DNA from 2 places in the Bacillus sp. V33-4 genome. Region 2 is predicted to be linked to the other one. Evidence: riboswitches for the same ligand, from Rfam matches in the RefSeq annotation. Region 2 holds a riboswitch; the other holds the start of a gene.
What was found. A riboswitch is a leader RNA that binds a small molecule or an ion and turns the genes downstream of it on or off. The one in region 2 is predicted to bind lysine.
Positions count from the first base shown of each region.

Region 1: it holds a riboswitch for lysine, as region 2 does, so the genes downstream of both, CVD23_RS10130 (amino acid permease) here and CVD23_RS15300 (aspartate kinase) in region 2, are expected to answer to the same signal.

Region 1 covers NZ_PGVC01000024.1:154,668-171,355, reverse strand. The annotation lists gene CVD23_RS10140 (LLM class flavin-dependent oxidoreductase) at 1-544, shown strand, start outside; gene CVD23_RS10135 (YpzG family protein) at 615-767, opposite strand; lysine riboswitch at 1,038-1,219, shown strand; gene CVD23_RS10130 (amino acid permease) at 1,318-2,715, shown strand; gene CVD23_RS10125 (ammonium transporter) at 2,995-4,260, shown strand; gene CVD23_RS10120 (DUF294 nucleotidyltransferase-like domain-containing protein) at 4,320-5,291, shown strand; gene CVD23_RS10115 (exonuclease domain-containing protein) at 5,288-6,001, shown strand; gene CVD23_RS10110 (LacI family DNA-binding transcriptional regulator) at 6,212-7,207, shown strand; gene CVD23_RS10105 (ABC transporter substrate-binding protein) at 7,371-8,579, shown strand; gene CVD23_RS10100 (carbohydrate ABC transporter permease) at 8,642-9,505, shown strand; gene CVD23_RS10095 (carbohydrate ABC transporter permease) at 9,508-10,326, shown strand; gene CVD23_RS10090 (glycoside hydrolase family 13 protein) at 10,393-12,072, shown strand; gene CVD23_RS10085 (glycoside hydrolase family 13 protein) at 12,104-13,738, shown strand; gene CVD23_RS22465 (hypothetical protein) at 14,333-14,854, opposite strand; gene CVD23_RS22460 (hypothetical protein) at 14,858-15,934, opposite strand; gene CVD23_RS22455 (hypothetical protein) at 15,935-16,285, opposite strand; gene CVD23_RS10070 (hypothetical protein) at 16,282-16,533, opposite strand.
Region 2 covers NZ_PGVC01000042.1:17,876-34,563, forward strand. The annotation lists gene CVD23_RS15275 (hypothetical protein) at 1-406, shown strand, start outside; gene CVD23_RS15280 (FTR1 family iron permease) at 462-1,391, shown strand; gene CVD23_RS15285 (hypothetical protein) at 1,456-2,961, shown strand; gene uvrC (excinuclease ABC subunit UvrC) at 2,954-4,726, shown strand; lysine riboswitch at 4,797-4,972, shown strand; gene CVD23_RS15300 (aspartate kinase) at 5,204-6,433, shown strand; gene CVD23_RS15305 (YslB family protein) at 6,540-6,992, opposite strand; gene CVD23_RS15310 (succinate dehydrogenase cytochrome b558 subunit) at 7,457-8,065, shown strand; gene sdhA (succinate dehydrogenase flavoprotein subunit) at 8,124-9,881, shown strand; gene sdhB (succinate dehydrogenase iron-sulfur subunit) at 9,888-10,649, shown strand; gene CVD23_RS15325 (acyl-CoA thioesterase) at 10,837-11,301, shown strand; gene gerE (spore germination transcription factor GerE) at 11,447-11,671, shown strand; gene CVD23_RS15335 (MarR family winged helix-turn-helix transcriptional regulator) at 11,827-12,306, shown strand; gene racE (glutamate racemase) at 12,317-13,117, shown strand; gene CVD23_RS15345 (SPL family radical SAM protein) at 13,377-14,204, shown strand; gene CVD23_RS15350 (GerMN domain-containing protein) at 14,417-15,493, shown strand; gene rph (ribonuclease PH) at 15,638-16,405, shown strand; gene CVD23_RS15360 (XTP/dITP diphosphatase) at 16,409-16,688, shown strand, end outside.

The DNA.
Region 1 (16,688 bases), on a different contig from region 2:
ATTTCACGATGTTCATGCCTTCCCAACAACAGAATCGCTTCCGCAAATGTGGCTTTTGGGAGTAACACACCGGGGTGCGCGGGTTGCGGCTGAAAACGGCACAGCGTTTACTTATGGCCATTTCATTACTCCTGTTAACGGGCAAAGAGCGATGGACCAATATCGAAATGACTTTCAACCATCTCAATATTTAACGGTACCAACAGCAAATGTCTGTGTTTTTGTCGTTTGCGCCTCGACAGAAGAAAAAGCTGAGGAGATGGCACTGAGCCAGGATATGTGGCTGCTGGCGGTGGGAAATCAGACAGATACAAGTATCCCTTCGATCGAAGAAGTGAAAAGCATGAACTTAACAAATGAGGAACGATTAAAAGTAAAAGAAAACCGCAAGAGAATGATTATTGGTACACCTGAGAAAGTAAGAGATGAACTTCTCCGTTTAAGTGAATTTTACCGGACAGATGAATTTATGATCATAACCAATGTTTATGATTTTCAAGATAAAATTTACTCCTATCATTTATTGGCAGAGATGTTCCATTAGGAGTATCCCGACTAATATAAAAAGAAAGAAGACCGAAGAAGTCTTCTTTCTTTTCAGTTCAGAAATATCCTTACCACCTGTGAGCCTTTGCGTTACTTCTTAGTATAATGGTCATTTGCGACATCTGAGTGTGTCCATTTACTTGCGAACTCGCGCGCTTACGTCTCGTCCAATTATGGTGAAACTGTTGAGAATGTGGATCCAAGTGATCTTTATAGCTCATTTTGAATCACCTCATAATAGGATAGAATATGCTAAAACACGTGATAACGTGATATTCGCGAATATCATTAACAGTATTTGAATACATTGAATAAAAAATACATCCTGCGCGCAAACCAAAGTTTTTATTTTTTTGGCCGACGAGCAAAATACCCGAACAGACTAATAATAACAACTAATCTGAATTCTAGCGGGATTGTTGACAGATGGTTGCGTTGTTGCTATTCTCAATACTAGCAATTTCATATGAACAAAATCCTCATCGCTATCTCGGTGAGGTAGAGGTTGCGGCAATTAAGAGTAGCTTTTTCTGAGGTCTGTTGGGATCTGAGACGAAGAGTGAAAGGAATTGCTGCCGAAGTATGGATGGACCCACACAGCCGTTCACGCTGGGACTGCATCGAATAGGTGCAGGACTGTCGCAGATTTATTCTGGGGAGAGCTATGAACGAGATAGGATGCGGGTTTTTTTATATTCACAGAAACGCGCGGGTACACTATACCTACGCGTTTTTTATTGTTTAAATACTAGATTCCTTGGGGGTTTTTGCATGAATGAAAAAAATTGGGGACTTTGGCTGCTGACAGCTTTAGTCGTTGGAAATATGGTAGGTTCGGGGATTTTTATGCTTCCAAGTACACTGGCGCAAATTGCCAGCCCTATGGGAGTTACGATTGCCTGGATCATAACAGGTTTCGGAGTTCTGATGATCGCACTGGTCTTTGGGAAATTATCAATTCGCCGTCCTGATTTAACGGCAGGTCCGCAAAGCTATGCGCGTGCTCTGTTCCAATCCGAAAGTAAAGGGAAATTAGCCGGATTTAGCATGGTCTGGGGATACTGGGTCGCAAACTGGATCAGTAATGTTGCGATCATCACGAGCTTAGCCGGATATTTGTCAACCTTCTTCCCGGTAATGGGCAGCTCTGCTGTTCTCTTTACTATCGGGGGCCAGCCAATTGAAGCAGGAAGATTGGTTACATTCATCGTTTGTACGATTTTGCTATGGGGAACTCATTATATCGTAATAACAAACCTCAATGCTGCCGGAAAATTAAATTTCGTTGCAACAGTTTCAAAGGTTATCGGATTTTTACTATTCATTGTTGCTGCCTTGTTTGCTTTCCAGTCCTCCAACTTGGGTGAGTTCTATACAACAGTAGTCGATGCTGAGGGGCAAACGCACAATCTTGCCAGCCAAATCAATTTAGTCATGATTTCAACGCTATGGGCATTTGTTGGCATTGAATCGGCTGTTATTTTATCCGGGCGCGCCAAATCGCAGCGGGATGTCAGCCGGGCAACCGTCATTGGATTATTCATTGCGCTCATTATTTACATGGGAATTACGATGCTCATCATGGGTATTTTACCTCAGGAAGTATTAAGAGCCTCTGATAAACCTTTTGTTGACGCCCTGTCCGCTATGGTTGGCGACAACGGTGGGACGATTATGGGAGTGCTCGCAGTCATTTCATTATTTGGCGCAACAATCGGCTGGGTATTGCTAAGCTCAGAAGTTCCATATCAAGCGGCAAAATCGGGCATTTTCCCGGCTTATTTTGCGAAAGTAAATAAAAATGGAAGTCCTGTTCGTGCCCTTACGGTTACAAATGCAATGTCACAGATCTTTATCTTTTCGACGATTTCCGGGACGATCAGTGAGGCCTATACCTTTTTAACAACATCGGCAACACTTGCTTATTTAATTCCTTATCTTGTCTCAGCCATTTTCTTCTTGAAGCTGACGATTAAAGGAGAAACATATGATCTCATCAAAGGACCGCGTGTTCTTGATGGCATCATTGCGGCATTGGCGTTGGTCTATTCGCTATATGTGATCAGATCGGGAACTGCGGATCTGCAAACATTTTCTTTAGGAATTGGGCTGTTCCTGGCCGGATTTATCATTTATCCGATTGTCAACCGCAAGAAGTCAAATAACTAACAAACAATATGAGAACAAAGCTGACTTGGGATTCAATCCTTTACAAGTCAGCTTTGTTTTTTTATTTTCTCCTTAACACCTCCGAAAAACCGTCTGCAGATGATTTTATCTTAATGAATCAATTATTAATGTTATATTTTATTACATTAAACAATCAGAAACTTTAAAATTTTCATTGACAGATCATTCAAATCGGTTAAAATAAGAAATAATAAATCAATGTTATATTTTCTAACATGAAATGTTATGAAAAATACATTGAAAAAAGGAGGAAAATGTATGGACACCATCTTTTTGATGAACAGCTTGTGGGTAATGGTAGGAGCAGTTTTAGTCATTTTGATGATCGGTGGATTTATTCTGCTTGAAGCCGGCTCGACTCGAATGAAAAATGCGGGTCATATCGCAGGAAAAACGATCTTTACGTTTGGGCTTGCCTCACTTGTGTTTTGGGCAGTAGGATTTGGCTTTATTTTTGGTGATAATGCGAACTTTTTCGTTGGTCTTTCCCACTTTTTTTATTCCGGTTATGAAATTGAAGGCATCAATCTTTCTTCATCGGTTTTCTTCCTATTTCAATTGGCTTTTGCAGGAATCGCGATTACCATCGCGCTCGGAGGCTTTGCGGAGCGCGCTAAATTATCGGTCTACTTAGTCTTCACTATTCTGTTTTCCGCGCTCGTCTACCCGGTGGTTGCCCACTGGATTTGGGGCGGAGGCTGGTTGGCGGAACATGGTAAACAGGATTTCGCCGGATCCACCGTGGTGCATTTGACTGGTGCAATGGCTGCCCTGGCTGCGACACTACTGCTTAAACCAAGAATCGGCAAGTATAATAAAGATGGTTCGGCCAATAACATTTACGGGCATAACCAAGTATATACTTCCTTAGGGGTATTGATTTTATGGATTGGCTGGTTTGGATTTAATGCGGGCAGTACGGTTTCTGTAGATGGTGGATTTTTCGGTTTCGTTGCGTTGAATACAAATCTAGCCGCCGGAGCCGGTGCTGTTGCCGCTTTGTTAATCTCATGGGTCGTAATGGGTAAATCGGATGTAACGACATTGCTGAACGGAGCACTTGCCGGGTTGGTCGCAATCACCGCATCATGTGCTTTTGTCGACACATGGGCAGCGGTTGTGATCGGGTTTGTCGCAGGAATGCTAGTGTTCTATAGTGCAAGATTTTTTGAAAAGAGAAAAATTGATGATCCGATTTATGCCTTATCCGTTCACGGCGCAGCTGGAGTTTGGGGAACAATATCAACCGGCTTCTTTGCAACACCAGAACTTGCAACTGTTGGCTTACCCGGGTTATTTTATGGTGGAGGGCTTACCCAGCTGGGCGTTCAATTAATGGGGGTAGCAGTTTCAGGAGCTTATGCATTTGCCGTTTCATTCGCAATTTTATTCGTCGCCAAGAAAGCGATGAAAGGGCTTCGAGTAACAGAAGAAGAAGAGATTATGGGACTGGATATGAGCGAGCACGGCAGCTACGGATATCCTGAAGTATTCATGGCAAAAGAGAATAAACTGACCTCATAAGATCAAAAATTCTGCAATAGGCTGATGAAATTTCTGCCGGGTACGAAGGAAGTGTTGCAATGGCCGATGGTTTTGAATCTTATGAAGCGATTAAAATATGGAAGGATGAAGCGATTCATTCGTTTCAGGGAGATACTCTTTCCTTAAATGAGTTTCATGACAGAGTGTTACGCAAGGTTTATCAGCTTGCGGCATGCCGATTGAACAATGGTTCCCCTCCCTGCAGTTATTCCTGGTTTATTACGGGCAGTGGAGGGCGGTTTGAGCAAGGGCTGATCAGCGACCAGGACCATGGCATTATTTACGAAAGGTCCAGCCCGGAAGCCGCTGAGTATTTTCTGAGGCTTGGCGAAGAGCTTTCCCTTGGAATGGCTATAGTCGGATACCCTTATTGCGAAGGGAAAGTAATGAGTTCGAATCCGCTCTGGTGCCAATCGAAGGTTGAATGGAAAGCGCAGCTTTTGCAGTGGCTCGAGGAGGAAAGCTGGCAGTCAATCCGTTATTTGCATATTTTTTACGATTCGCGGCCGCTGGTCGGTGCGGAAAGCTTTGTAAACGAGCTGAAGTCGTTTATTTATGACTTTCAAAAAGAGCATCCGAAAATATTAATGCGTTTATTAGAAAATGTCATGCATATGAAAAACGCAGTCGGCCCTTTTGGCCAAATTATTCCCGAGGAAAAAGGCTTGTATAAAGGTTCGATCGATTTAAAAAATACTGCGATTATTCCATATGTCAATGCCGTCAGGATTTTGGCGCTAAAAGAAGGGATAAAAGAGACGTCAACTCTGGCGAGAATTGACCGGTTAACAAAAAATCATCATGAACTGTTGGACTATAGAGAGAATTTTAGAAAGCTGTTAAGCTATCGACTTTCACTGGCTGCAAATAAATCGTATGATGAAGGCCATTATTTGAGCATAAAAAAACTAAGTAAAGCTGAAAAACATGAACTAAAGAAAATCCTTAAAGATGGAAAAAAGCTTCAACAATACGTCCAGGCAATTGTTGAAAAGGGTGTAAAAAAATGAGATTTCCGCTTATTGATATGATGAGAGGAATTCACGGAAAGATCAATTCAACCGTGGGGGGGCAGAGCTCTCAACAAGTGGCATTTTTGCGGCAGCTGCAAAAAGAGATGAAGGTCGAAGCATCAATGACCATACCTTTACACGAGTTGAATGTTGTTGTATTTGATATCGAAACGACCGGTTTTTTTTCTGACCAGGGAGATGAAATGATCTCATTGGGAGCAGTTCGGGTTTGCGGCCGGGAAATTCATGAAAACGAGGTATTTTACTCTCTTGTTCGTTACGAGAAAAATCTTTCACCGGAAATAGAGAGACTGACCGGCATTACAAGTGATGAACTGAAACATGCACCTTATCTTTCAGACGTCCTTATTCAATTTTTTGAATTCGTAAACGGTGATAGCCTTGTTGCCCACCATGCAAATCATGAAAAAAGCTTCTTGCAAAATGCATGCTGGAAACTGTTTCGCGCACCTTTAAAGCATCGAATTATTGATACATCGTTTTTGTACCGAATTGCCGAACCTAAAGCAAACATGGTCAGGCTCGAAGATTTTTGTGAACATAATGGCATACCGGTCGCAGATCGCCATCATGCGCTTGGAGATGCAAAGCTGACCGCTAAGCTTTGGTGCTGCTATCTGTCAAAAATCGACGAACTTGGCTGCCGTACTTTATCAGATATATATGAACGGGTTGCGAAGCTGTAGGAGAACAAGAGAATGAGCAGGAAGCAACAAATCAATCAAACTAAAAAATAAACCTGGTGCAGAGGAGAATTTTAATTCTCTTTATGATCAGGTTTTATTTTTTATAGCAAAAAAAATTTTTCGAAAAACGTTGAAAGGGTTTTCAATTAGTGCTAAGATCATTACGTAAACGTTTTCGTAATTTTGATGCTTCCAGAAAGAGGGTGGGATATGGAATACACCATCAAAGATGTTGCAAAGAAAGCAAATGTCTCGATTGCAACGGTATCAAGAATAGTTAATAACCAAACGGGATTTTCTGAAAAAACAAAACGAAAAGTGCTGGACGTGATTGAGGAATTAGGCTATCAGCCTAATGCTGTTGCCAGGGGCTTGATTAATAAGAGAACGCATACGATCGGGGTACTTTTTCCGAAGTTTTCCGGAATGCTGGTCACAGAGTTTTTAAGTGGAATTGAAAAAGCAGCCAATGAACAGGGATCGAGCGTTATCGTCTGTCATACAGAGTCAAACGGTGAAAAAACGATGAAGTACCTTCAGTTACTGAATGAAAAAAGAATTGACGGAATTATTTTTACCAGTGAAGTTCTAAAAGATGAATACTATCAATATATTAAAAAGATGAAGGTCCCAATGGTGCTTCTTTCAACTGAATCGTATGTTTATCCGGTACCCTATGTAAAAGTGAATGACAGGCATGCCGCATACACAGCGACGCAATATCTAATTCAGAAAGGACATAAAAAAATTGCGATGATCAGCGGGAATAAAGACGATATTATTGCGGGGAAACCGCGAATAGACGGCTACATCAACGCAATGACAGATAACGGCCTTCCTGTAAACGACAAATACATTATTAACAGTAAAAGCTTTGCTTTCCAGGACGGGGTCGAAGGGTTGGAAGCTTTGATGCGGCAGGCTCCGGGAGTAACCGCGGTTTTTGCAGCCAGCGATGAGATCGCAATTGGTGCCTTATCAAAAGCATATCAGCTTGGGATTAAAGTTCCTGATGACCTATCGATTATTGGGTACGATAATTTGAGCATTGCGGAAATGTCGGCACCCCCGTTAACATCTGTTGCGCAGCCGTTAGCTGAAATGGGGGAAATGGCCACAAAAATGCTGTTTGAGATGATGGAAACCGGACAGAGCGTGGAAAGCCGGATTATGCCACATCAAATTATCGAAAGAAACAGTGTATAGAGAAGAATAACTCATTCTTCTTTTCTCAACTCTTTTACGTAAACGTTTACGTAAATATCGGACAAGATAGGAATTTTTTTAAGACGCAAAAAGTAAACGTTTACGTAATTAAAAAATGATATTCAGGGGGAAAAACAATGTTTAAAAAATGATTGCAGGTATGATGGCTCTGGCGCTGGGTGCTGGATTGTTAGCGGGATGTTCATCTTCAAGCGAAAGCGCAGATGGAAAGGTCACGTTGGAGATGTTTTCAAATAAGCCGGAGAATATAGAAACCTATAAAGGGTTAATCAAAGATTTTGAGAAACAAAACCCGGATATTAAAGTGAAGCTCGAGGCACCACCTGAAGCAGAAACCGTTTTAAAAACACGGTTAACGAAAAATGATATGCCTGACATAATGGCAATCGCGGGTAATGCGACATATGGAGAGCTCGGTCGTGCCGGTGTCCTTCATGACTTTACTGATTCTGAGCTTGTAAAGAATGTTCAGCCTTCCTACGTTGAAATGATTGGCCGTTTGGTCGGGTCTGAAACGGATGGAATATTCGGTCTTCCATACGCATCGAACGCCAATGCGGTGATTTATAATAAGCAAAAATTTGCAGAGCTTGGCTTGCAGGTTCCTGCGACCTGGGATGAATTTATCGCTGTACTTGATCAAGCGAAAGCTGCCGGTCAGATCCCGATTTACTTCACCTTGAAAGACGCCTGGACAGGAATGATCTCATGGAACTCTTTAGGTGCTAATACCGCAGGGGACGATTTTGCCGAGGAGAAAACGGCAGGTAAAACTACATTTGTTAAAAGCTATGGTGAGGCTGCTGACAAAATGTTATCTCTTATAAGCTATGGTCATAAAGATAATATGGGAGTTGCTTATAAAGACGGAAATAATGCGTTTGCGAGTGGAAAGTCTGTCATGTACATCCAGGGCAACTGGGCGATTCCGGAAATTTTAAAGGCAAATCCGGATATTCAGCTTGGAGTATTTCCAATGCCGGTCACAAATGATCCAGCTCAAAATAAATTGGTTTCAGGTGTTGATGTACTGCTTGGTGTGAATGAGGATACAGAGCATAAAGACGAAGCATTGAAATTTGTTGAATTTATGAGGGAAAAAGAAACAGCGAAACGTTATATTGATGAACAAAAAGCCTTCTCTGCTATCGAAGGTGTCTTCCAGGAGGATCCGGTATTTGAAGGAATTAAAGCTAATTTTGAATCCGGAGCGATTACGAGCTTTCCTGATCATTACTACCCAGCAGGAATGGGAGCAGAAAACATCGTTCAAGAGTTTTTAATTGAACAAAAAAAAGAGGCTTTTCTAAAGAAAATGGACAGCGAGTGGGACAAAGTCCAAAATCGCTAAAAGGATCAATGCCCGGGGCATCTGCAGCGGAGGCCCTGGGCTGTTAAGAAGGAGAGGTTTCGATGAATAAGAAAAACAAAACATTCTTGGTCATTGCAATTCCTGCGTTTGTCCTTTTCTTTACTTTTCACACATATCCTGCACTGCAGGGGATTTTTTATAGCTTTACTGACTGGAAAGGGTACGGAAATTGGAATTTTGTCGGATTAAAGAATTACTTAAATGTATTTAAGGATGAACGGGCGCTCGATGCCTATATATTCACCTTTAAGTTTGCGATTATATCAACCATTATCGTCAACATAATCAGCTTGCTGGTTGCGATGGGCCTTAATTCAAAGATTAAATTCCATAAATCACTACGGGCTGTCTATTTTTTACCGTATATTCTAAGCATACTGATTGTTGGCTTTATTTTTAACTTTGTGTTTACCCATTTCCTGCCGAAGATTGGCGAAGCAACTGGGCTTGAATTCTTGTCAACAAACATCCTGGGAGACCCTGACCTTGCCTGGATCGGGATCGTTATTGTTGCCGTCTGGCAGGCAGTCGCATTTAATACGATTCTTTATTTAGCAGGTCTTGTCACGATTTCTGAGGATTTATATGAAGCAGCGAGCATTGATGGCGCCAATCATTGGACGAGGTTCTGGAAGATTACCTTTCCACTAATCGCTCCTTTCTTTACGATTAATATGGTGTTATCGATGAAAAACTTCTTGATGGTATTTGATCAAATTATGGCCCTGACTGGTGGGGGGCCAGGTCAATCAACCGAATCGATTTCGTTGCTCATCTACCGCGGCGGATTCGAGGGCGGCGAATTTGCTTACCAATCGGCAAATGCCGTTATATATTTCATCATTATTGTTGTCATTTCGATCATTCAGCTTAAATTTTTAGAAAAAAGAGAGGTGGAAAGCTAATGATGACGAAAAAAACAAATTGGCCTGTAACCATTCTCTTAATTTTGGGGTCATTATTTATTGTATTTCCGCTCTATTTAACCGTCACAATTGCGTTTAAAACGCCAGCTGAAATGGCAGGAAACTTATTGGCGCTGCCGCAATCATGGTCATTCAATAACTTTACGGAAGCGATCGAGATGACGAATTTCTTCAACGCCTTCAAAAATAGTTTATTCGTCACTGTTTTTGTTGTCATCTTTACGGTCCTTACGAATTCCCTGGTTGCATATGCGGTGGCCCGCAATCTTCATAAGAAGTTTTATAAGTTTTTGTATTATTATTTTATTAGTGCGATGTTTATTCCGTTTCCAATTATTATGCTTCCGATTGTAAAACAAACGAGTGCATGGGGAATGGATAATTTAGTCGGATTGATTATCCTTTATATCGTTTTCAATTTATCATTTAATGTATTTATATATATTGGATATATCAGATCGATACCAAAAGAACTCGAGGAAGCAGCAATTATCGATGGTGCGAGCACATGGGGAGTTTTTTGGAAAATCATTTTCCCGCTCTTGGCGCCTATGAATGCAACAGTTGCGATTATCACATGCCTTGGCGCGTGGAATGATTTTATGCTTCCGCTAGTGATGCTAAGCGACCGCGATATGGCGACTTTACCGCTCGTCCAGTATATTTTCCAATCGCAATTCAGCACAGATTATAATCTGGCCTTTGCTTCTTATTTAATGGCGTTAGCTCCGATGATCATTGTTTATATCTTTGCGCAAAAATGGGTAATCAGCGGCGTGATGAGAGGTTCGATAAAATAAACAGTTTTAAGAATGTAGAAACTACAATAATACGCTATACAAAAATCAGTGATTGGAGCGATCGTTTTGAACAAAACCTGGTGGAAAGAGAGCGTCATTTATCAAATTTATCCCCGCAGCTTTAATGATAGCAATGGCGACGGGATCGGTGATTTACAAGGAATTACCGAAAAACTTGATTATTTGAAAGAATTGGGTGTCGATGTCATCTGGTTATCACCGGTCTATAAATCCCCGAATGATGACAATGGGTATGACATTAGTGATTACCAGGATATTATGGATGAATTCGGAACAATGCAAGACTGGGAGAAGCTGCTTACAGAAGTGCACAATCGCGGCATGAAGCTGATTATGGATCTGGTCGTGAACCATTCATCCGATGAGCATAAGTGGTTTGTTGAATCAAGAAAGTCGAAGGACAATCCTTATCGAGACTATTATGTTTGGCGCCCGGGAAAGGATGGGCGTGAGCCGAATAATTGGGAGTCGGCGTTCAGCGGTTCTGCCTGGCAATACGATGAAGCGACAGAAGAGTATTATCTTCATTTATTCAGTAAAAAACAGCCAGATCTGAATTGGGAGAACCCTGACTTAAGGAAAGAAGTTTACAAAATGATGACATGGTGGCTAGATCAAGGGATTGACGGCTTCCGAATGGATGTGATCAACTTTATCTCCAAACAACAAGGCCTCCCGGACGCCCCAAACCGTGAAGGGAAAAAGTACGTGGGAGGCGGGAGATTTTATATGAACGGCCCCCGTATTCATGAGTTTTTGCATGAAATGAACAACGAAGTTCTTTCGAAATATGACATCATGACTGTCGGTGAAATGCCGGGTGTTACTGTAGACGAAGCAAAGCTTTATACAGGGGATGACCGTAAAGAACTGGATATGGTTTTCCAATTTGAACATGTCGATCTGGATTCAGGACCAAATGGAAAATGGGATTTAAGACCTCTTGATCTTCGTGATTTAAAACAAAGTATTACGAAGTGGCAAACAGGCCTAAACGGGGAAGGCTGGAACAGTCTTTACTTAAATAACCACGACCAGCCGCGCATGGTGTCCCGGTTTGGCGACGATGGGAAATATCGGGTAGAGTCGGCGAAAATGCTCGCGACATTCCTCCATATGCTTCAAGGTACTCCGTATATTTACCAGGGTGAAGAAATCGGCATGACCAATGTCCGCTTTGATTCGATTAAAGACTATAAAGATATTGAAATCCTAAATATGTACAAGGAAAAAGTGATTGAAGGCAATGAAAGCCATGATAAAGTGATGGAATCGATTTACGTCAAGGGCAGGGATAATGCCAGAACACCTTTTCAATGGGACGACTCAGAACATGCCGGCTTTACAACCGGTGAACCTTGGTTGAAAATAAACCCTAACTACCATGAAATTAATGCAAAACAAGCGGTTAAAGATCACAACTCAGTTTATCATTATTATCGCAAGCTTATTAAACTTCGCAAACAACATCCGATTATTGTTTATGGGGATTATCAATTGATTCTTCCGGAAGATAAGCAAATTTTTGCTTATACCCGTTCCCTGGAAAATGAGAAGCTGTTGGTCATCACTAATTTTAGCGGTGAATCTGTGCCATTCTCATTGCCCGAAGATGTCGAATTCACTGCAGTTGAACTGTTAATCAGTAACTACGCGATTGAAGGAAAGCCATCTCTATCGTTTGAATTGCGGCCATATGAAGCAAGAGTTTATAAGGGTTTTTAATTTAGAACGGGAGCTGACCTTGATGAATTCACTGAAAAAAACATGGTGGAAGGAAGCTGTTGTATACCAAGTGTATTGGCGCAGTTTCTATGATACGAACGGGGATGGCTATGGTGACCTGCAAGGTGTAATCGAGAAGCTTGATTATATAAAAAGTCTTGGCGTTGATGTTATTTGGCTTAATCCTTTTTACGAATCACCTGATCGCGATAATGGCTATGATATCAGCGATTATTATGGAGTTATGGGCAAGGCTGGCGACATGCCAACCTTCGAGACGCTTGTGAAAGCAATTCATGAGCGTGGCATGAAAGTGATTATGGACCTTGTTGTTAACCATACTTCTGACAAACATCCATGGTTCATTGAATCCCGTTCCTCAATTGATAATCAAAAGCGTGATTGGTATATTTGGAAAGATCCGAAGGACGGGCGGGAGCCGAGCAATTGGCGGTCTTATTTTGCCCCGTCGACATGGGAGCTGGATGAGGCAACCGGCCAATATTATTTCCATTCGTTTGCGGTCGAGCAGCCTGATTTAAACTGGCAAAACCCGGAGCTTCGCAGCGAAATTTATAAAATGATGCGCTTTTGGCTTGATAAAGGGATCGATGGATTCCGCATGGATGTCATTAATTTGCTTGCAAAACAGGAAGGATTTCCAGATGCCGAAAATCCATTCGATATTAGCTACTTGGCCAATAATCCGGGGATACATGATTATTTGCAGGAAATGAACAGGGAAGTTCTGCAGCATTACGATGTGATGACAGTAGGGGAAATTCCGTTCGTGACGCCGGAGGAAGGCCTGCTTTATGTAGGGGAAGACAGAAACGAGCTGAACACACTCTTTCATTTTCAGGTTGCCGACGAAATGGCGACGTGGGATATGCTTCGTTATAAGGAAATCCAAACCCGCTGGTATGAAGGCTTGAAGGGGAAAGGCTGGAATTCGCAGTTTCTCAATAATCATGATCACACGCGCCAGGTAACCCGGTATGGAAACGATCGTGAATACCGTGTTGAATCTGCGAAACTGCTGGCGACCATGGTTCATACTCTGCCGGGCATGCCATATGTTTATCAAGGCGAAGAAATCGGCATGACCGGGGTCCGCTTTGATTCGATCGATGATTATGATGATGTTGCTATGAAGAACAAGTACAAAGAATTGGTTGAAAAAGGGCAGGATCCGGATGAAGTGTTTGAAAGCCTGCTTCTACCCAGCCGCGATAATTCAAGAACGCCAATGCAGTGGGATGATAGCGATCAGGCTGGGTTCACGTCGGGAAGACCATGGATAAAAGTGAACCCGAATTATCGGGGTATTAATGTGGAAAAAGCATTAAAGGACCCTGATTCTGTTTTCTATTATTATCAAAAGCTTATATCGTTAAGAAAAGACCATGAGGTTATGGTTTATGGAGATTATAAAGATTTATCCAAAGACGACCCAAATTTATATGTTTATACCCGCACTTACAATGGCAAGACATGGTTGGTCATTTTAAACCATTCGGATAAGGCAAACTCGTACACTCCTGTTTCAGAAATATCGACAGGAAAGCTAATCATCTCAAACTACCCGAATGAAGATTGTGCAGACTTCTCAGAGACAATGAATATAAGGCCGCATGAAGCGAGAGTTTATGAGTTAAATATCTGACAAGTCCACGACTTGTTTCACTTAAGAGAACCGCAGTTTAAAGCTAACGGGTTCTCTTCTGGGGGACAAAAGTAAAAAAAACAATAAAAATCACAAAATTTTAGCATCAAAAAAAGCATCGGTTTTCGCACCGATGCTTTTTAAATCGCTTTAATATTTAACATAAAAATTCGACATTGGTATACGCTATTTCTCACACTTTTCCAATGTTTTACATAGACCAAACAGAAAAGTATGCAATTATATAAATAATATTAGATACTATCGCAATCATTGATTTTACTAACGGTTTTTCCTTAAGTATTATAGAACCAATTCCTAACATAGCTCCCCCAAGTGATACCATAACTGGTAGGACTATATTGCCAAAAAGTATAATTTGGTAAATGGTTCCGAAGATTACTCCACCTGAAAACGGAATTCTAATTAATAAAAAAAGCAAAATATTTAATAACAAATTGAAGCCTATGCACATAAACGAGAACTTGCTTAACCTGCCCATCAACCTAAAACTTCTTCACCCTGTTTGTTATTTACCTTCTAATTTTAGCTTATATTTTCACCATCCTTTATTAATTTTTCTAATTTTTACACTCACCTTAAATACAATATATCTTCAATGTTAAATCTCTTGTCAGTAATCCCTAAACGCTGTGCAGGAGTCAACTTTTGCTTATCATAAGATTTATAAGGCAAACAAAAATTGTAATACGTTCGGAGGATTGTGGTAGCCATTTGAGCGTATTTGGGATTGAAATTCGAATAGATATAGCTTTTCCCATCACCTCTTGCAGTTGTGAGTGGGCGTTCCAGGACCGACAATTTTCTGCGAATGTGTTGGATAAAGAAGTTGGTGGCGTGGTCATTTACATTCAAAATTAACCTTGCAACTTCTTCAGGTTCCAGTGAAGATAAGTCCGTCTTGCAATCCACTTTCGTATATCCTCGGTCAATGGAAGCAAGGGGATGAACAATTGGATTATTATCTTTGACCGTGAAGCTGTGTGTCGGTAAGACAATCTCCTTATGAAATTGATGACCACGATTTTTAAACAAATCTACAAGATAATGATAGGCAATTGTATAAGGATTGCGGCTGTCGATTCCCGTCGCCAATCCCTAATTATACAAATCGGTACTTGCCTCCCTGAACTCCTGGTAGGCTTGTTTCCGTGATTTCTCACGGTCGGTTAGGCACAAGAAATGATGAGCCGAAAATGACCTGAAATCCTCCGAAAACACCCGATACATTGCTGAATGCAAGGAACTTTCGTTATCGGTCACAAATCGCCAATTTTGTGCCTTTAACAGGTCTTTGATAAGCCAATAATGAGCCATAGTGGTGTAAGTTCCGTTTGTATGCAACCCTTCAATATAGTGGTTTCTGGTATCGAATTCATCGAGTTTTTTCTTGTACTCAGCCATCGTTTGAGTGTCATTTTCCGTTGGCTCTTGCGGATAAGAGCTGAACCGTAATCTTGCGTGTTTACGAGCAAATAGATGCAGATGGTCATCTTTATATAAAATGGTATCAAGCATTATATCTTCCAGCCGTACATCCCAATCAAAAGCAACATCTGCCCGATATACATAACGGGAAAATACATCGGCAGAAATGATGATATGAGTTGAAAATTGCGTATCTTCCACATCATCATATCTCGCTCCGCCCATTCCTTTCTTTCGAACATTGTTCAAATTATAAATCATCTTGTCAGTATTTAACCAGACCGTTCCAAATGTTTTATTTTGAAGTGGCTTTTGTTCGTGCCGCTCCAAAAATTCTAAGCACCGACGATAGATCCATTCCAGTTTGCTGTAATAGGTTTTGACACCAATCTCCAAAACATCAATAGCTCTTGAAACAGGCATTTTGTTGACAAGCAGCTTCGTGAACAATGGAAGGATGTCATTTCTCTTTTGATTGTAGGTGGATGTTTGCCTTCTTGTCGGCATCATATCTGTTCTTTTCCCGCACTTTTTACATTGCCATCGCTGCGTTCCCGTTTTGCTTTTCCCTCTTTTATAGAAAAGGGAGGGATGTTCAAATGGATTTTCATCTGTATATTCACAGGATTCTTTATGAAACTGGTATTCAGGCTCTATATCCTTTACAGAATTGATGCGGATTAACCGTTCGATTTCCTGTGCTACGCTCCAATTTGAATAGGTTTTAGAAGTGCAATTGAAAGTCATTCACCTGTTTGGATAAATGGGGTCAGGATTGCATTGGATTGATTTCTTATTTGATTGCCCGACAAGTTTGTAGCGATATGGTTTATTTTTGACTGTGGTAAATCGGACTTGAGGCTGACCAAACCACTTACAAAACTGGTCATCACAGAAGTTATATTGGATACTGTGTTCAACCCCGTTTATCCGAAATGTAACTGGATGAAACAAAGATTTACTGTACTTCGTCGCAAATTTTTTATCCGATAGAATGGGATAATCTTTATTTCTTTGGTTAATTTCATCCAATGAGAACGGACTATCAATTTCAACAATCGTATCCGAAACGGTTGCGAGTCGTTTTAATTTGCTCAACTGGTAGTCCCTCCGTTTTGAGGTTCTTCAATCTCCAATAATTTCAACAGTTTCTTGTTATTCCGCTTCTTCATAGCCCAAGCTCGGAACCGTTCATCTTCTTGAATTTGGCTTAAATAATACTCGACAACCTCATTTTCGGTGTTATCCGTGTATTCGGAATAAGCCTTGACCAAATCTATTATCTTTTGCGATACTTCCCAATCTGCCTTTTTTAAATTCTTTTCCTTTGGCACCATAAATCGCATAATAAAGCCTCCCTTATTTAGGAAAAATAGCACACTTTTTAGTATATATTTTAGCCAATTAAATCGCACTTCATGACTATTGTACATTGTCACCTGTATGCTATTTTTGGTGCTATTTTTATTGAAATATCCAAACAAATGGCTCTATATCAATA
Region 2 (16,688 bases):
CACAAGCAAGAAACTGCTCGCAAAGGGTTTTGCTACATATGAAGCGTTATCTCCTAAAATTGAGGCGGAACATCCGGAAACCGATAATAAGCTGAGAGCTGAATTTGATGCTGCTTTAAACGCTCTTGGGAACCCGGGATTGTTCGGAGTCGGCAAGAAGGAATCAGATATTGAAGCCTTCAAATCCAGCAAGGAAACGATTTTAGCAACACTGCAAGAAGAGTACAACATCGAAAGCCTCGAAGTAGGCCATTTTACTGAAAGTGAAAACAACACTGAAACGGCTTCGGGCAAAAAGGACTGGACCGATCTATCCAACTTGCGAAATTGGATTCCGCTCGTTTTGATTGTTGCAATCATTGCTGGTGTAACAGGTTTCACTCTCAGAAAAAGAAAATTGAAATAATCCGGCATTAAAACCGGACCAAAAATAGAAAACATCTTGGGAAGGGGAAAGCATAGTGGAAATCCAGGCGCTGTTGATCACGTTCCGCGAAGTTTTTGAAGCCTTGTTGATCGTGGGAATTATTACGACTTACCTGAAAAGAATGGATAACGGTAAATACACAAAGTTTGTCTGGCTGGGAGCGGGTCTCGCCGTGATAGCGAGCATTGGTGTAGCTATGTTATTCCAGGTTGTCTTTACCGGTTTTGCGGCAATGGGTAGTGAAATGTACTTAAAAGTCAGCATTATGATCGTTTCGACAATCTTGCTAACCCAAATGGTATTCTGGATGGCAAAGCACAGCCGCGATTTAAAAGGGGAAATGGAAGGCAAGATGGACCGGTTTATATCTACTGGCAATATTGTTGGCATGGTCATCCATTCCTTTCTTGTTGTATTGCGGGAAGGCGTTGAGACAGTATTTTTCTTTGCTGCAATTACCGGCGGAAACATTGGGGCCGCCATGCAGGGCTGGGGAGCGATCACCGGAACGGTATTGGCCGCGGTCGTCGCTTATGTATTCTTCAAGGGTACAATGCGTGTTCCACTTAAATCATTCTTTAGAGTGACCGGGGCGTTTATTATTTTGATCTCGGCAGGATTGCTTGTCCAGGCGATTTCAATGATGCAGGATTTAAATATTATCGGAAGCGTCATTCCCCATCTGTACGATATTACCTGGTTTTTACCTGAGCATCCGATTGATTACAGCCACTATCTTCGCGATCATGGAACAGCACCATTGTTGTCAGGTGAAATTGGCATTTTCCTGAAAGCATTGTTTGGCTATTCCTCGATGCCGTCAATTGAAGAAGTGATCGCCTATTTCGGCTACTTTACAGCGATATACCTGCTGACCTCACCCCGGCAAAGCCGTCCAGCGGAACACAAGGCACGTATGGAAGAAAATCCGATAATGGACGAGTTGGACGCCCAAGTGAAATAACAAAAAGTACAAGGTAATCTGCCTTGTACTTTTTGTATTGAAGACACGTAAAGATGGTGATGATTTGCAAAAGATTCGTGATCTGGCCGGACGCAATTTCTTGTCCCCGGCCATCCTATACTTCTTCAGCCTGGCTTCGATCACTACGGTGATTGTCGTTCAGCTTATTTACGTCAATCCGTTTGCGTCGACATGGGATCAGGTAGATTTCACCCTTGGATTGCAAAGATACGATATAATGGCTATGCAGCCCCATTTTCCCGGCTATCCCTATTTTATTTTAGGGGGAAAGTTTATCCACTTGTTCATCGAAAATCCGTCCCAGGCATTGACGATTTTTAATATACTTTGTTACGTGAGTGCCCTGTACCCTATATACAGGTTAACAAGGGTCTATCTTGCCAGCGAGTTTTCTGCGTTGATGACTGCCGTGTTATACACTGCAAGCTTTTGTATTGTCATGGTAAACCAGCCGATCTCGGAAGGTGCTGCGCTTGCGTTTTTATGGTGGTACTTGTGGAGCCTGGAAATCTCTTTGATCAAAGAGCGGAGATGGTTCATGATCGTGCCGCTTTTTTTGTTAAGCATCATTTTAGGCATTCGCCTATCTTATCTGCCCTTTTCAATCGGTGTCATCTACCTTTTTTATATAAAATGGAAAACGAACCGGCTTTCACTCAAGGAAGTCTTTGGATTATCTGTAGTGGCGATCGTTTTTCAGCTCGTATGGGTGATAGCGATTATTGTGTCGGAAGGTGGTATGTCCGGATTCTTAAAACTGTCGCTTGGCTTTACAAGTGGACATTTTCAGAGCTGGGGTGGCGCCGTCGCACCTGGAAGTGAATCTGTAGCCGCCAGGGCCGGTCAGCTCGTTTTCGACAATTTCTTTTGGACGGGAATTTCCGCTCAATCGGTGGTACTCGGCTGTTTGTATGGATTGCTTATTTTGTTATTTCTGTATGGATTCAGGTTGAAATTTTTTTTGCAAAGCCAATTTTTACATATGCCGGCCTTATTGTTCGGTTTTTATTTTATTTGGGCGCTTCTTGCGCAAAATATTGATAAGCCAAGGCATATTCTCCCATTAACGGTGTTATTCCTTTTTGTTATACTGGTTTTTATGCTATCCCGTCGGAAAAACCCGCTCATAACCGCGATTTTAGTTATGATATTAGCAGTTCAGGTCGTACAATCTGCAAGGCTTGTGAAAGAGCAGGCAACAAATGAGCCGGCGGTCGTGCAAATGGCCAACTATCTTAAACAAAGCAACCAGAAAATAGTCGTTTATACATGGGAGGAAACAAGGGTTTTTAAATACCTGGATGCTTCATTTCCCCATAAGCGGATCGAAACTTTTCAAGTATTCCAGCATGATTCCGCTTTTTATTCCGATCGGAATATTTTACTAACAGATAAGGTTGTCAAGGGATTTCACGCCCAGGAAATAAATTTGGATGGAATGCTTGAAAAAGTCGCGGAATTCCACTCAAATGAATTATTTGACCCAGTTTATTCCGACATCACTTTATATAAATGGAAAAGCAACAAAGGAGGTGGACAGAATGAATGAAATGATAAAAAATAAGCTGATGCTTCTTCCCGACCAGCCCGGATGTTATTTGATGAAAGACCGGCAGGGGACGATTATTTATGTCGGAAAAGCGAAGGTTTTGAAAAACAGGGTTCGTTCCTATTTTACCGGCTCGCATGACGGGAAAACGCTCAGGCTTGTAAACGAAATCGAAGACTTCGAATATATCGTGACCTCATCGGATATTGAGGCCTTGATTCTTGAATTGAACTTGATCAAGAAATACGATCCAAAGTATAACGTCATGCTGAAGGATGACAAAAGCTACCCGTTTATCAAGCTGACAGCCGAACGACATCCACGGCTGATCATTACGAGAAACGTGAAAAAGGACAAGGGAAAGTACTTCGGCCCATACCCGAACGTTCAGGCAGCCAACGAAACGAAAAGGCTTCTTGATAGAATCTATCCACTCCGCAAATGTTCGACATTGCCTGATCGGGTTTGCCTGTACTACCACCTCGGGCAGTGTTTGGCACCTTGTGTGAATCCGATTGGTGAAGATGAATATAAAAATATCACCGATGAAATAATCCGCTTTCTCAATGGCGGTTACAAAGAAATTAAAGCGGAATTATCGGAGAAAATGGCTGCCGCAGCTGAAGAACTTGATTTTGAAAGGGCGAAGGAATACCGCGACAAGATCGCCCATATCGAAGCGACGATGGAAAAGCAAAAAATGACGACGACCGACTTTACGGACAGAGATGTGTTTGGTTATGCAGTTGATAAAGGCTGGATGTGTGTGCAAGTTTTTTTTGTCAGGCAAGGCAAGTTAATCGAACGGGATGTTTCGATGTTTCCGATTTATAACGAGCCGGAAGAAGAACTGCTCACCTATTTGGGGCAGTTCTATGAAAAAGCGAACCATTTTAAACCGAAGGAAATATTAGTGCCGGATTCGGTTAACACACAAATGGCGGAGGAACTCCTTCAAGTAAAGGTCTTAAAGCCGCAGCGCGGACAAAAAAAGGAGCTTGTTAAGCTTGCCGTGAAAAATGCGAAAATTGCGCTCGCGGAAAAATTTTCGCTGATCGAACGCGATGAGGAAAGAACGATTAAAGCAGTCGAAAATCTTGGTGCAACGCTGGGCATCTATACCCCGCACCGGATTGAGGCTTTTGATAATTCGAATATCCAGGGAACAAGCCCGGTATCGGCACTCGTTGTTTTTATTGACGGAAAGGCGGAAAAGAGAGAATACCGAAAGTATAAAATAAAAACAGTCAAAGGGCCTGATGACTATGAATCCATGCGAGAAGTAGTCAGGAGACGATATTCGAGAGTGTTGAAGGAAGAACTTCCTTTGCCTGATTTGATCATTATTGACGGTGGCAAGGGCCATATAGAAGCCGTCAGAGATGTGCTGGAAAATGAGCTCGGCCTCGATATACCGATTTCCGGTCTTGTTAAGGATGACAAACACCGGACTTCCCAGCTCCTGTTCGGAACTCCGCTTCAGGTCATTTCGCTTGAAAGGAACAGCCAGGAATTTTACTTGCTGCAGCGTATCCAAGACGAGGTCCATCGCTTTGCGATTACCTTTCATCGTCAAATTCGCGGAAAAGGGCTTTTTCAGTCCTTGCTTGATGACATCCCGGGAATTGGTGACAAGCGGAAAAAAGGCTTGCTGAAGCATTTTGGATCTGTGAAAAAAATGCGCGAAGCATCGCTGGAAGAATTGGTTGCTACCGGACTCCCCGCGAATGTAGCAGCAGATTTGTTCGAAAAATTGCAGGAATGACATTGTCAGCTTGGCTGCATCTATGCTATAATAAATCAAACTTTTATATCACATCACTTTAGAGCGTTAAAGTGAAGGTAGAGGTGCAAATTTCATCAGTAAAAGCTTGGAGAAGATTGAGCTTCCATGAAAAGCTTTGAAAGGGAAATTTGCCGAAGTGAAGAAATGCTCATTCGTTTCTTTGCTGGTCCTGAATTGAAAAAATGCAGGATTGTCAAGACATGGTCTTGGAGAGCTATCTCACTGTGCATGCGTATTTTTACGGAAACAAGCCTGAAACTGCTTGTTCCGATTATTGATTACGTCCGTCACAGCAATGGGATAGTTATCTCATTGCTTTTTTTGTTGCTTAATTTCGTCTGGCGAAATACGGAAAATCTGATGCAATGGAGCTGGATAGGCTCTTTAAAAAAGCGTGATAGTCCCGATAAGAGATCGGATAACAACTAATGAATTAACGAGAAAGAAGGGGAAACAGTGGGATTAATTGTTCAAAAATTTGGGGGAACCTCGGTTGGCAGTGTAGAACGGATTTTGAACGCAGCAGAAAGGGTTATTGAAGAAAAACAAAGGGGTAATGATGTTGTTGTCGTCGTTTCGGCAATGGGAAAAACGACCGATGAACTCGTCGGTCTTGCCAAACAAATTTCCGCGCAGCCAAATAAGCGTGAAATGGATATGCTGCTGACAACCGGGGAGCAGATTACGATTTCCCTGTTATCAATGGCTTTAAATGAAAAAGGCCATGAAGCAGTGTCTTTTACGGGCTGGCAGGCAGGAATTTCCACGGAGCACATTCATGGAAACGCGCGCATCCTTGATGTTAAAAAGGAAAGGATCCAGGAACAGCTTAAGAACGGGAATATTGTCATTGTCGCTGGATTTCAAGGAGTAACCGAAGCAGGCGAAATTACGACGCTTGGCCGGGGCGGATCGGATACGACCGCTGTTGCTCTGGCAGCTGCATTGCATGCTGATAAATGCGATATATACACAGATGTGACAGGAGTTTTCACAACAGATCCACGCTATGTAAAGGAGGCCCGCAAGCTTTTTTCCGTCTCCTATGACGAAATGCTTGAGCTGGCTAATTTAGGTGCCGGTGTGCTTCATCCACGCGCAGTCGAATTTGCAAAAAATTACCACGTCCCGCTGGAAGTGCGATCCAGCATTGAACGTGAAGCAGGAACAATCATCGAGGAGGAAGTATCAATGGAACAAAATTTAGTTGTACGCGGGGTGGCGTTTGAAGATGAAATTACCAGAATGACGGTGTTTGGGCTGCCTAATTCTTTGACAAGCCTGGCAACCATTTTCTCAACACTGGCGAAACACCGCATCAACGTGGATATCATTATCCAAAGCACGACATCAGCCGATACAACAAACCTGTCTTTTTCAATTAAAAGTGAAGATTTCCATGAGGCTTTGCAGGTGCTTGCAAATAACAAGACTGTGCTGAATTACGAGAGAATCGAATCAGAAGCAGGCCTTGCCAAGGTGTCAATTGTCGGTTCAGGAATGATTTCAAACCCGGGTGTGGCTGCTGAGATGTTTGAGGTGCTTGCGGCAAGCGGCATTCAAATTAAAATGGTCAGTACTTCAGAAATAAAAGTTTCGGCAGTAGTAGAGGAACAACAAATGCTGAAGGCGACCGAAGCTTTGCATCAGGCATTTGAGCTTTCAGGGACTAAGGTCCAGCTGTAAGGGGGAAGTGTGAGCCGTCCGCATCAACAATAAAAAAGCTTTCAAAGGGCAGGCACCTTTAAAAGCTTTTTTATTCGGCGGAAACGAATAACTAACTGAAGTGATGTTATCTAGCAATGGAATCTTTAATATCCCATTTAACGGTAAAATGGACTTTTGCCCCTTTTTTACGCGGATGTACAAATGCCTCTGCAACAGCGTTCTTTTGCATCTCAATCTGCTGGGCCAGGAAGCCGGCTTCCAGCTGGAAATGTCCGCTATCTTTCATTTTTAATTTCTTTGAAATCCGCTCGTTGTACAGATCGGCTTCCAGTTCATGTCTTGTTTCTTTTTCAATCGTAAGGATGCCCCAATCAGCCTGTTTAAAAAAGGCGCCGATGTCGGCAAAATTCTTTAACGGGTATTTACGGGCTAAACGCTTACCCGCCCAGTATAAAATTTCTGGTGCATCGCTGCCAAGCAATTCGGTTAGCAGCGTTTCCCGAATCAGTTCGTAGCCGAATTCAGTTACAGTTGGAAGATCTTCTTCCGTTTGTTCTGTTGCTGAGATAATACTCAATGCGCTTCCCCTCTTTCTATAAATATATTATATACAATTCCCGCTGAATGTAAGCTAAATTTTATAGAAAAAGACTGTGCGAGTAACAAGAAAATATTGTTATTTTAATATATTCGTTACCATACCTCTAAACAACAAATTGCAAACTTCTAAAAAAACTATTTTGCAAGTGATTTCCCTGTTTTAATACCATTTAATTGAATTTTTTATTACTGCATAACATGTGGTCAAGCTGATTTTGACTGTTCTGGAATAATATCAATATATTTTAAAAATTTTATTTATATAGACATTTTTGTGTATCCGTTTTCTTGACGCTCTATGTTGATGGGAGTAAAATGAACATGTCACATAATTGTAAAAAAATGAACCTAATATTTTACAATGTTGATAGGGTGCAGTCCGGCAAAAGGGGATTGTCGAAAAACCTGAGCGTCACTTTTAAAAAATAGGGGGGTAAGTTCATGGCAGGTAATCGGGAGTTTGTTTACCGGAGATTGCATTCATTACTGGGAGTGATTCCGGTCGGGTTATTTCTAATCCAGCACTTGACAGTGAATCATTTTGCGACCGGGGGAGAAGAGTCCTTCAATAACGCAGCACATTTTATGGAAAGTCTACCATTCAGGATTTTCCTTGAAGTCTTTTTAATTTACTTGCCGCTGCTGTTTCACGCAATTTATGGACTTTATATTGCTTTTACTGCAAATAATAATGTCAGCAGGTTCGGTTATTTCCGTAATTGGATGTTTATGCTCCAGCGGGTTTCAGGTGTCATTACGCTGATTTTTGTGGCGTGGCACGTCTGGGAAACACGTGTTGCTGCTGCCTTCGGGGCCCAAGTTAATTATGAGATGATGGAGAATATCCTCGCGAATCCATTAATGTTCTGGTTTTATGTGGCCGGAGTAATTTCGACCGTATTCCATTTTGCTAACGGCCTTTGGTCGTTCTTTGTCAGCTGGGGAATTACCGTAAGTCCGCGTTCTCAAAGAATTTCTACATATGTAACGCTTGGAGTGTTCATTGCGCTTTCAATCATTGGAATTCGCGCGCTGACCGCCTTTGTTTAAACAAATGCAAGAACGATAGATTAATATGGACGGACTACTGATTGGGGAGTGAGTCACGATGAGTAAAGGGAAAGTGATCATAGTAGGCGGCGGTTTAGCCGGCTTAATGGCAGCCATTAAGGTTGCGGAAGCGGGGACGCCGGTAGAGTTATTTTCGTTAGTGCCGGTGAAGCGTTCCCACTCTGTTTGTGCCCAGGGCGGCATCAATGGGGCAGTTAATACGAAAGGTGAAGGTGACTCCCCGTGGGAGCACTTTGATGATACTGTATATGGGGGAGATTTCCTTGCCAATCAGCCTCCTGTCAAAGCGATGACAGAGGCGGCACCGGGAATTATCCACCTTTTAGACCGTATGGGTGTTATGTTTAACCGGACACCTGAAGGACTGCTTGACTTCCGCCGCTTTGGCGGAACCCAGCATCACCGCACCGCTTTTGCCGGCGCTACGACAGGACAGCAGCTGCTTTATGCTTTGGACGAGCAGGTGCGCCGCTACGAGGTGTCAGGACTTGTTACGAAATTCGAAGGCTGGGAGTTTCTCGGTTCTGTTGTCGACGAGGATGGTGTTTGCCGTGGAATCGTTGCGCAAAACCTGAAGACGATGGAGATCAAATCATTTCCAGGCGACGCTGTTATTCTTGCGACCGGCGGACCAGGGATTATCTTTGGCAAATCAACAAATTCTGTTATCAATACAGGTTCTGCTGCTTCGATCGTGTACCAGCAGGGAGCTTATTATGCGAACGGCGAATTCATTCAAATCCACCCGACGGCGATCCCGGGTGATGATAAGCTGCGCCTGATGAGTGAATCTGCCCGCGGTGAAGGCGGACGCGTCTGGACCTATAAAGACGGGAAACCATGGTATTTCCTTGAAGAAAAATACCCGGCATACGGAAACCTTGTTCCTCGTGATATCGCAACAAGAGAAATCTTCCATGTCTGTGTCGATCAAAAGCTTGGAATCAACGGTGAAAACATGGTTTATCTTGACCTTTCCCATAAAGATCCGAAAGAGCTTGATATAAAGCTCGGCGGAATTATCGAAATCTATGAAAAATTCATGGGTGATGATCCGCGCAAGGTCCCAATGAAGATCTTCCCTGCGGTTCATTATTCAATGGGCGGTTTATGGGTCGACTATGATCAGATGACCAATATTCCGGGCTTATTTGCTGCCGGTGAATGTGATTATTCACAGCACGGCGCCAACCGCCTTGGTGCAAATTCGCTATTATCCGCGATATACGGGGGAATGGTTGCCGGCCCGAATGCGATCCGTTATATCAACGGCCTTGAAAAGAGCATTGATTCGATCTCTTCTGCACTGTTTGACGACTATGTTCAGCAAGAGCAAGAAAAATGGAACCAGATTATGTCATTGAATGGAACTGAAAACGCCTATGTTCTCCATAAGGAGCTCGGTGAGTGGATGACAGATAACGTCACGGTTGTCCGCCAAAATGACAAGCTTTTAAAAACCGATGAGAAAATAGTTGAACTGCTCGAAAGATACCAAAATATCAATATTAATGATACAGCCAAGTGGAGCAACCAGGGGGCGGTGTTCACAAGGCAGCTGCAAAATATGCTGCAGCTCGCCCGTGTCATCACGATTGGTGCCTATAACCGTAATGAAAGCCGCGGTGCCCATTATAAACCGGAATTTCCTGAGCGTAACGATGAGGAATTCCTGAAAACCACGATGGCCAAGTTCGTCGATGCAAAAGCTGCACCTGCTTTCCATTATGAAGATGTTGATACATCTCTAATCGCACCGCGCAAGCGCGATTACTCGAAGAAGAAAGGGGAGTAACAAGGTATGTCAGAGACAAGAACAGTCCGTTTTGAAATAACACGCCAGGATAGCCCTGATCAAGCCCCCTACCAGGAGACTTTTGAGCTGGAATACCGACCTAATATGAACGTGATTTCGGCATTGATGGAAATCCGCCGAAATCCCGTTAATGTGAAAGGTGAAAAAACAATCCCGGTCGCCTGGGATATGAACTGTCTCGAGGAAGTGTGCGGTGCCTGTTCGATGGTCATTAACGGGAAACCGCGCCAATCGTGTACAGCTCTTGTTGACCAGCTTGAACAGCCGATTCGCCTTGAGCCGATGCGGACATTCCCGGTAGTCCGCGACCTCCAGGTCGACCGGAGCCGTATGTTTGATTCTCTGAAAAAAGTAAAAGCGTGGATTCCAATCGATGGAACCTACGATTTAGGACCAGGCCCGCGCATGCCTGAGAAAAAACGGCAATGGGCATACGAGCTTTCTAAATGTATGACTTGCGGCGTTTGTTTGGAAGCATGTCCGAACGTCAACAGCAAATCTGATTTTATCGGTCCGGCACCGTTGTCTCAGGTTCGCTTGTTCAATGCGCACCCAACCGGTGAAATGAACAAATCTGAACGCCTCGAAGCGATTATGGGAGACGGCGGGCTGGCCAACTGCGGAAATTCACAAAACTGTGTCCAATCATGTCCAAAGGGAATTCCGTTGACCACGTCGATTGCTGCACTGAATCGCGACACTTCCTTCCAATCTTTTAAAAACTTCTTTGGAAGTGATCAAGCTTAATAAAGATAAAAACAACCTCTTTTCATATTTTGAAGAGAGGTTGTTTTGTTTGGATAAATAGGATGTTAAGCACCGGCCGGACCATTGGTCGGTGTTTTTTCGGTTTACCAAATAGTTTTCAAAGCGGCGGAAAAACAATATAATAAGAGAAAAGATGAATAACCATTCATTATTTGGGAGGAAGCAGATGAAGAAGTTCAGCTATATTAAAGAATGGGATTCCTGGCAGGAAGAGTTTGATTTTTCTTTTCCAGTTCAAGTCCGTTTTTCCGAAACGGATATGTTTGGCCACCTGAACAATACGGTTCCATTTGTTTATTTTGAACAGGCACGGATTGAGTTTTTCAAAAGCAAAGGCTTTATGCAAGAATGGGTAAAAACCGGAAATGAGACGATTCCGGTTGTAGCGGATCTGCAATGCGACTTTTTGAACCAGGTGTTTTTTGACGAGCAAATAGATATTTTTGTGAAAGCAGACTCTATCGGGAATTCCTCGGTCGATCTTCATTACATGGGGAAAAAGAAGAATGGGGAAGTTTGTTTTGTTGGACGAGGAACAATGGTCCAGATCTCCAGGAAAACAGGGAAAGGCGTTCCATGGTCTGAAGAAGCGAGGGTGCTCCTCGGTTCTTCGCAAAAAATCCAATCGTAAAGGCTCGGTGTACAATTTTTTATAAAAAGGCTCTCCGTCAAGCGAATGTAGTCACTCCATTTCTTTTGTTTACATATGATATGGTGACTAAATATATACCCACCCCGCGGTTCAAGGCTGGCGAAGGCAAGGAGGGTTACAATACTTGAAGGAGAATGAATATACTCACAAGCCACTACTCACAAAAAGAGAACGAGAAGTATTCGAACTGTTAGTACAAGACAAAACAACAAAAGAGATCGCTGGTGAATTATTTATAAGCGAGAAAACGGTTCGCAATCACATTTCCAATGCCATGCAAAAGCTTGGCGTTAAGGGGCGTTCACAAGCCGTTGTAGAGCTCCTTCGTATGGGAGAGCTAGAACTTTGATTTATGCCGGCGTCCTTTTTAAGGGGGCCGGTTACACATTTAAGGACAATCTTACTTCCTTGCCTGTTATTTCTATCTTGAAATTTCGGCTGAAAAGGTAGAAAATAAAAGAAACTAAAGAGAACTGTTGATTGTTAATAGAGGAGTTGTGCCTTATGAAGCTCGATGGCTTGAATGAAAATGCCGAAACAGAAAGCGCTGCAGGCGAAACAAATATTGTTGCAGATATTGAAAAAGATTTGCGTTACATAGCGGGAATCATCAAGCAAAAAGGAAGAGAGATTTTAAGCAATTATACGATTACTCCTCCTCAATTCGTTGCCCTGCAATGGCTTTTTGAAGACGGTGATATGACGATCGGGGAGCTTTCCAATAAGATGTATTTAGCCTTCAGTACGACAACTGATCTTGTTGATCGCATGGAAAAGAACAGTCTGGTGATGAGGGTAAAGGACCCAAATGATCGCCGGGTTGTCCGTATTCACCTGTTGGAAGAAGGCAAGAGGGTGATTGACGAGGTCATAAAAAAAAGACAAGCCTATTTGCGGGAAGTGCTCCGCAATTTTTCCGGCGAAGAGGTATTGCTTTTAAAAAATAACTTAATGAGATTACATCAAGATATGCGCGAAGAATGAGGCGAGATTTTTGAAACAACCGATAGGCATCATTGATTCGGGAGTTGGCGGACTGACGGTTGCCAAGGAGGTCATGCGCCAGCTTCCGGCTGAACAGATATATTACGTGGGCGACACAGCCCGCTGTCCATATGGTCCAAGATCCAGTGAAGAAGTAAAACGTTTTACATGGGAAATGACACAATTTTTGCTTGCCAAAAATATTAAAATGCTCGTGATCGCTTGTAATACAGCAACTGCCGTTGTCCTGGACGAGATTAGGAACGAGCTTTCGATTCCGGTCGTTGGTGTCATTTACCCTGGTGCAAGAACGGCATTGAAAGTGACAGACAACCACCAGATCGGCGTGATTGGCACGGAAGGAACGATCAAGAGCGGTGCCTACGAAACAGCATTAAAGTCGATTAACAAGCGCGTCGCTGTCAAAAGCCTCGCCTGCCCGAAGTTTGTACCACTGGTAGAGAGCGGTGAATTTTCCGGCCCTGTTGCCAAAAAAATCGTTGCCGAAACACTGCAGCCCTTGAAAAATAAAGGGCTCGATACGTTGATTTTAGGCTGTACCCATTATCCCCTGCTCGAAGGACTGATTAAAAATACGATGGGAAGCGGTGTGAAGGTAATCAGCTCCGGCGAAGAAACAGCCCGGGAAGTGAGCACGATTCTTCATCATAATCGCATGTTAAACAGCAGTGACAACGATCCTGACCACCAATTTTTTGTCACTGGTTCAAGAGCGATTTTCACCAAAATTGCTTCGCAATGGCTCAAGAAAAGAATTGGAAATGTGACGATGATCAAACTTGGCACATGAAAAGAATATACTTCTGCGATACCACAGTTTCTTGTGGTATTTTTTTTTATGAGTGAGCATAACCGTTGGGATTTCGGCAAAAAGTTATATAATTGAGTAAATATCTCAATGTATCAAGCAAAACCGAAAAACGAATTAAATTGTTTTAATAAACCCAGGAGGATTCCGTATGAAACGAATAATACCATGTTAATTTTCAATAATTGTTCGTTTTTCAATTAAACAAATGCTTTATGATTCAACAATAAAGGTGATCAACATGAACATACAACTGAAAGATATTGTTTCCAAGAGTATTTTAACTCCCGGAAGAGGTTTGTTGGAAGAGTATTCTCATTCAATCAATCCGTATGCCGGTTGTGCTTTCGCATGCAAGTATTGTTACGTCAGACAACTGCCTGTGTCCCTTTACCGTGAAGAAGAATGGGGAACATGGGTTGATATTAAAACAAATGCTGCTGAACTTTTAAGAAAAGAGCTTGTAAAAGCGAAGAAAAAAGGGCCGGTAACCTTGTTTATGTCATCTGCTACCGATCCGTATCAGCCGATTGAAGCCAAAACGAAATTAACAAGGAGCTTGTTGGAAGTGATGCTGGATGAACAGCCTGATTTTCTGTTTGTCCAAACCCGCTCACCGTTAGTCACGCGGGACATTGACCTATTTAAACAGTTTGGTGACAGAATCAGAGTGTCGATGACGATTGAAACGGATAAGGAAGAAGTCAGAAAGGCATTTTCACCTTCAGCTCCGCCTATCCCTGCCCGAATGAACGCTTTACAAAAGATAACGGATGCAGGAATACTGACACAAGCAACGATTGCCCCGTTGCTGCCTTGTTCTAAGGAGTTCCCCAAAAAACTAAAAAACATCGCCAGCCGGGTAACATTGGATGATTATTGGATGGGAGATGGAGGCGGGGGGAAACGAACAGAAAAGCTGGGGATTTATCAGATATATGAACAAATGGGATTGGAAAAATGGTATAACCCAACAGCATATAAAGTCGTCTTAAAAATGCTCAAAGATGAACTGGATGATGTGAATTTGTTAATTTCACAAAAAGGGTTCGGCCCGGGGAAAAATTAAAGATAAGATAAAGCGGTTTTGGCGGCCAAAGGAGTCGGGTCAAAATTAGGAAAAAAGGTGCCATGGGGTGCCTTTTTTTACTATAGAAACAAGCTTGCCTGCCCAAAAAAAGAGTTCATGATTGGCGTATGCCAAATTTTCTTCCAAAAGACGGTCTAATTTAAAAAGAGGCTCGTATACTTTTAGTACAAACTGTCTTAGGAGGGATTTAAATGTCTAAACATAAAAAAACAACTTTTGTTTCGGCCATATTTATGTCATCCGTGTTTTTGTCCGGCTGCGGATTGTTTGGCGGAGAGGAGAAGATTGATCCGCCTCAAGAAGCAACGTACGGGGAGGAGGCAGAAACAGAAACAGATGAATCAGCAGAAACAGGTGATCAAACAGAGAAAATGGCCGGAGATAAGGACGCTGCAGAAACGACCGTCCCGACAGAGTTGTACTTAATCGATGAAAAAGGCTATGTTACCGCACAGACACTCGATTTGCCAAAAGCCGAAGGAGTCGCCAAACAGGCGCTTGAGTATCTTGTCGAAGGCGGCCCAGTAACAGAAGTTCTTCCTAAAGGATTCAGGGCAGTTTTACCTGCAGATACGACGGTTTCAGTCAATATAAAAGACGGCGTTGCTACCGTAAATTTTTCAAAGGAATTCCAGGAATATAAGGCTGAAGACGAACCTAAAATCCTCCAGGCCATTACATGGACGCTAACACAGTTTGATTCCGTCCAAAAGGTCAAGCTGCAGATGAATGGGAACGAATTAAAGGAAATGCCTGTAAACGGCACTCCGATCGGCGAAGAACTGAGCCGGGCGAACGGAATCAATCTTGATACAGCAGAAATGATCGATCCGGCAGACACTAAGGCTGTCACCGTTTATTATCTTGGTGGTGAAGAAGGAGCGTATTATTATGTACCTGTAACGCGCCGGGTTTCAAATGAAGTGGGCAACAATGTTGAAGCAGCTGTGAATGAATTAGTGAAGGGACCTAGCTATAGCTCCAATCTGCTTTCTGATTTTGATCCCGATATAGAGCTGCTTGATGCGCCGAAGATTGAAGATAGAACAGTAACGTTAAACTTCAATGAATCTGTCTATGGAAGTGCTGAAGAGAAAATCGTTTCCCAGCATTTATTGAATGCTCTTGTCCTGTCTTTAACCGAACAAAAAGGGATAGAAAGCGTTTCGGTGACGGTGAATGGCGAAGCCGGCGTTGTCAATGATAAGGGTGAAGAGCTTTCAGAACCCGTTACCCGTCCTGAAAAAGTCAACACAGGTAGTTTTTAAAAAAAATTTTTTGATATACTATATAAAGAATAAGCCAGAGGCCGCCAATTTTTGCCGCCTCTTCTTTATTGTTATAATGAATGATAATCACTACATAACTGTCGATTCCCTAGTAACTGCGGAAAACAAAAGGAGGAACAGAGAATGCGTGTGGATGGACGCGAACGAAATCAATTAAGGCCTGTACATATCGAAACGAATTATATTAAGCAGCCGGAAGGATCGGTTCTCATTTCTGTGGGAGATACAAAGGTTATCTGTGCCGCAACGATTGAGGACAGGGTGCCGCCGTTTATGCGTGGAGAAGGCAAAGGCTGGATTACGGCGGAATATGCGATGCTTCCTAGGGCAACGGAGCAAAGGAATATAAGGGAGTCCTCAAAAGGGAAAGTAAGCGGGCGGACGATGGAAATCCAGCGTTTAATTGGCCGGGCGTTGAGATCGGTCGTAACGCTTGACGCGATCGGAGAACGAACGGTGTGGATCGACTGCGATGTCATCCAGGCAGATGGCGGAACTAGAACTGCTTCGATTACCGGGGCTTTTGTGGCAATGGCGATTGCCCTCCACAAGCTGTATGAAAAAAAGTCCATTAAAACCTTTCCGGTCAGTAACTTTTTGGCCGCCACAAGTGTTGGTATTTTAAGCGATAAACAGGCCGTTCTTGATTTGAATTATGCCGAGGATTCAAATGCGGAAGTAGATATGAATATAGTCATGACTGGCAATGGCGAATTTGTTGAGCTGCAAGGAACAGGTGAGGAATCGACTTTTTCATATGACCAGCTTCAGGAACTGATTAAGGTAGCCCAGGAAGGGTTACTGGAGTTGTTTGAATATCAAAAGGAAGCTCTTGGTGATGAGATAGCAGCGCTTATCAAGGGCAGCAGCGTGGAAAAAGAGGAGAAATAAATTATGAAAGAAGTAATCATTGCAACAAAAAATCGTGGCAAGGCGAAAGAGTTTGAAAATTTATTTGGCCCCCATGGGTATGTCGTAAGGACACTTCATGACTACCCGGAAATCGCGGAGATCGAGGAAACGGGGGCAACTTTTGCTGAAAATGCCGTGTTAAAGGCCGAGTCTGTAGCAAAGGCATTGGGGAAAATGGTGATTGCTGATGATTCAGGGCTGATTGTCGATGCCCTTGGTGGAAAGCCGGGTATTTTTTCGGCAAGGTATGCGGGTGAGGAAA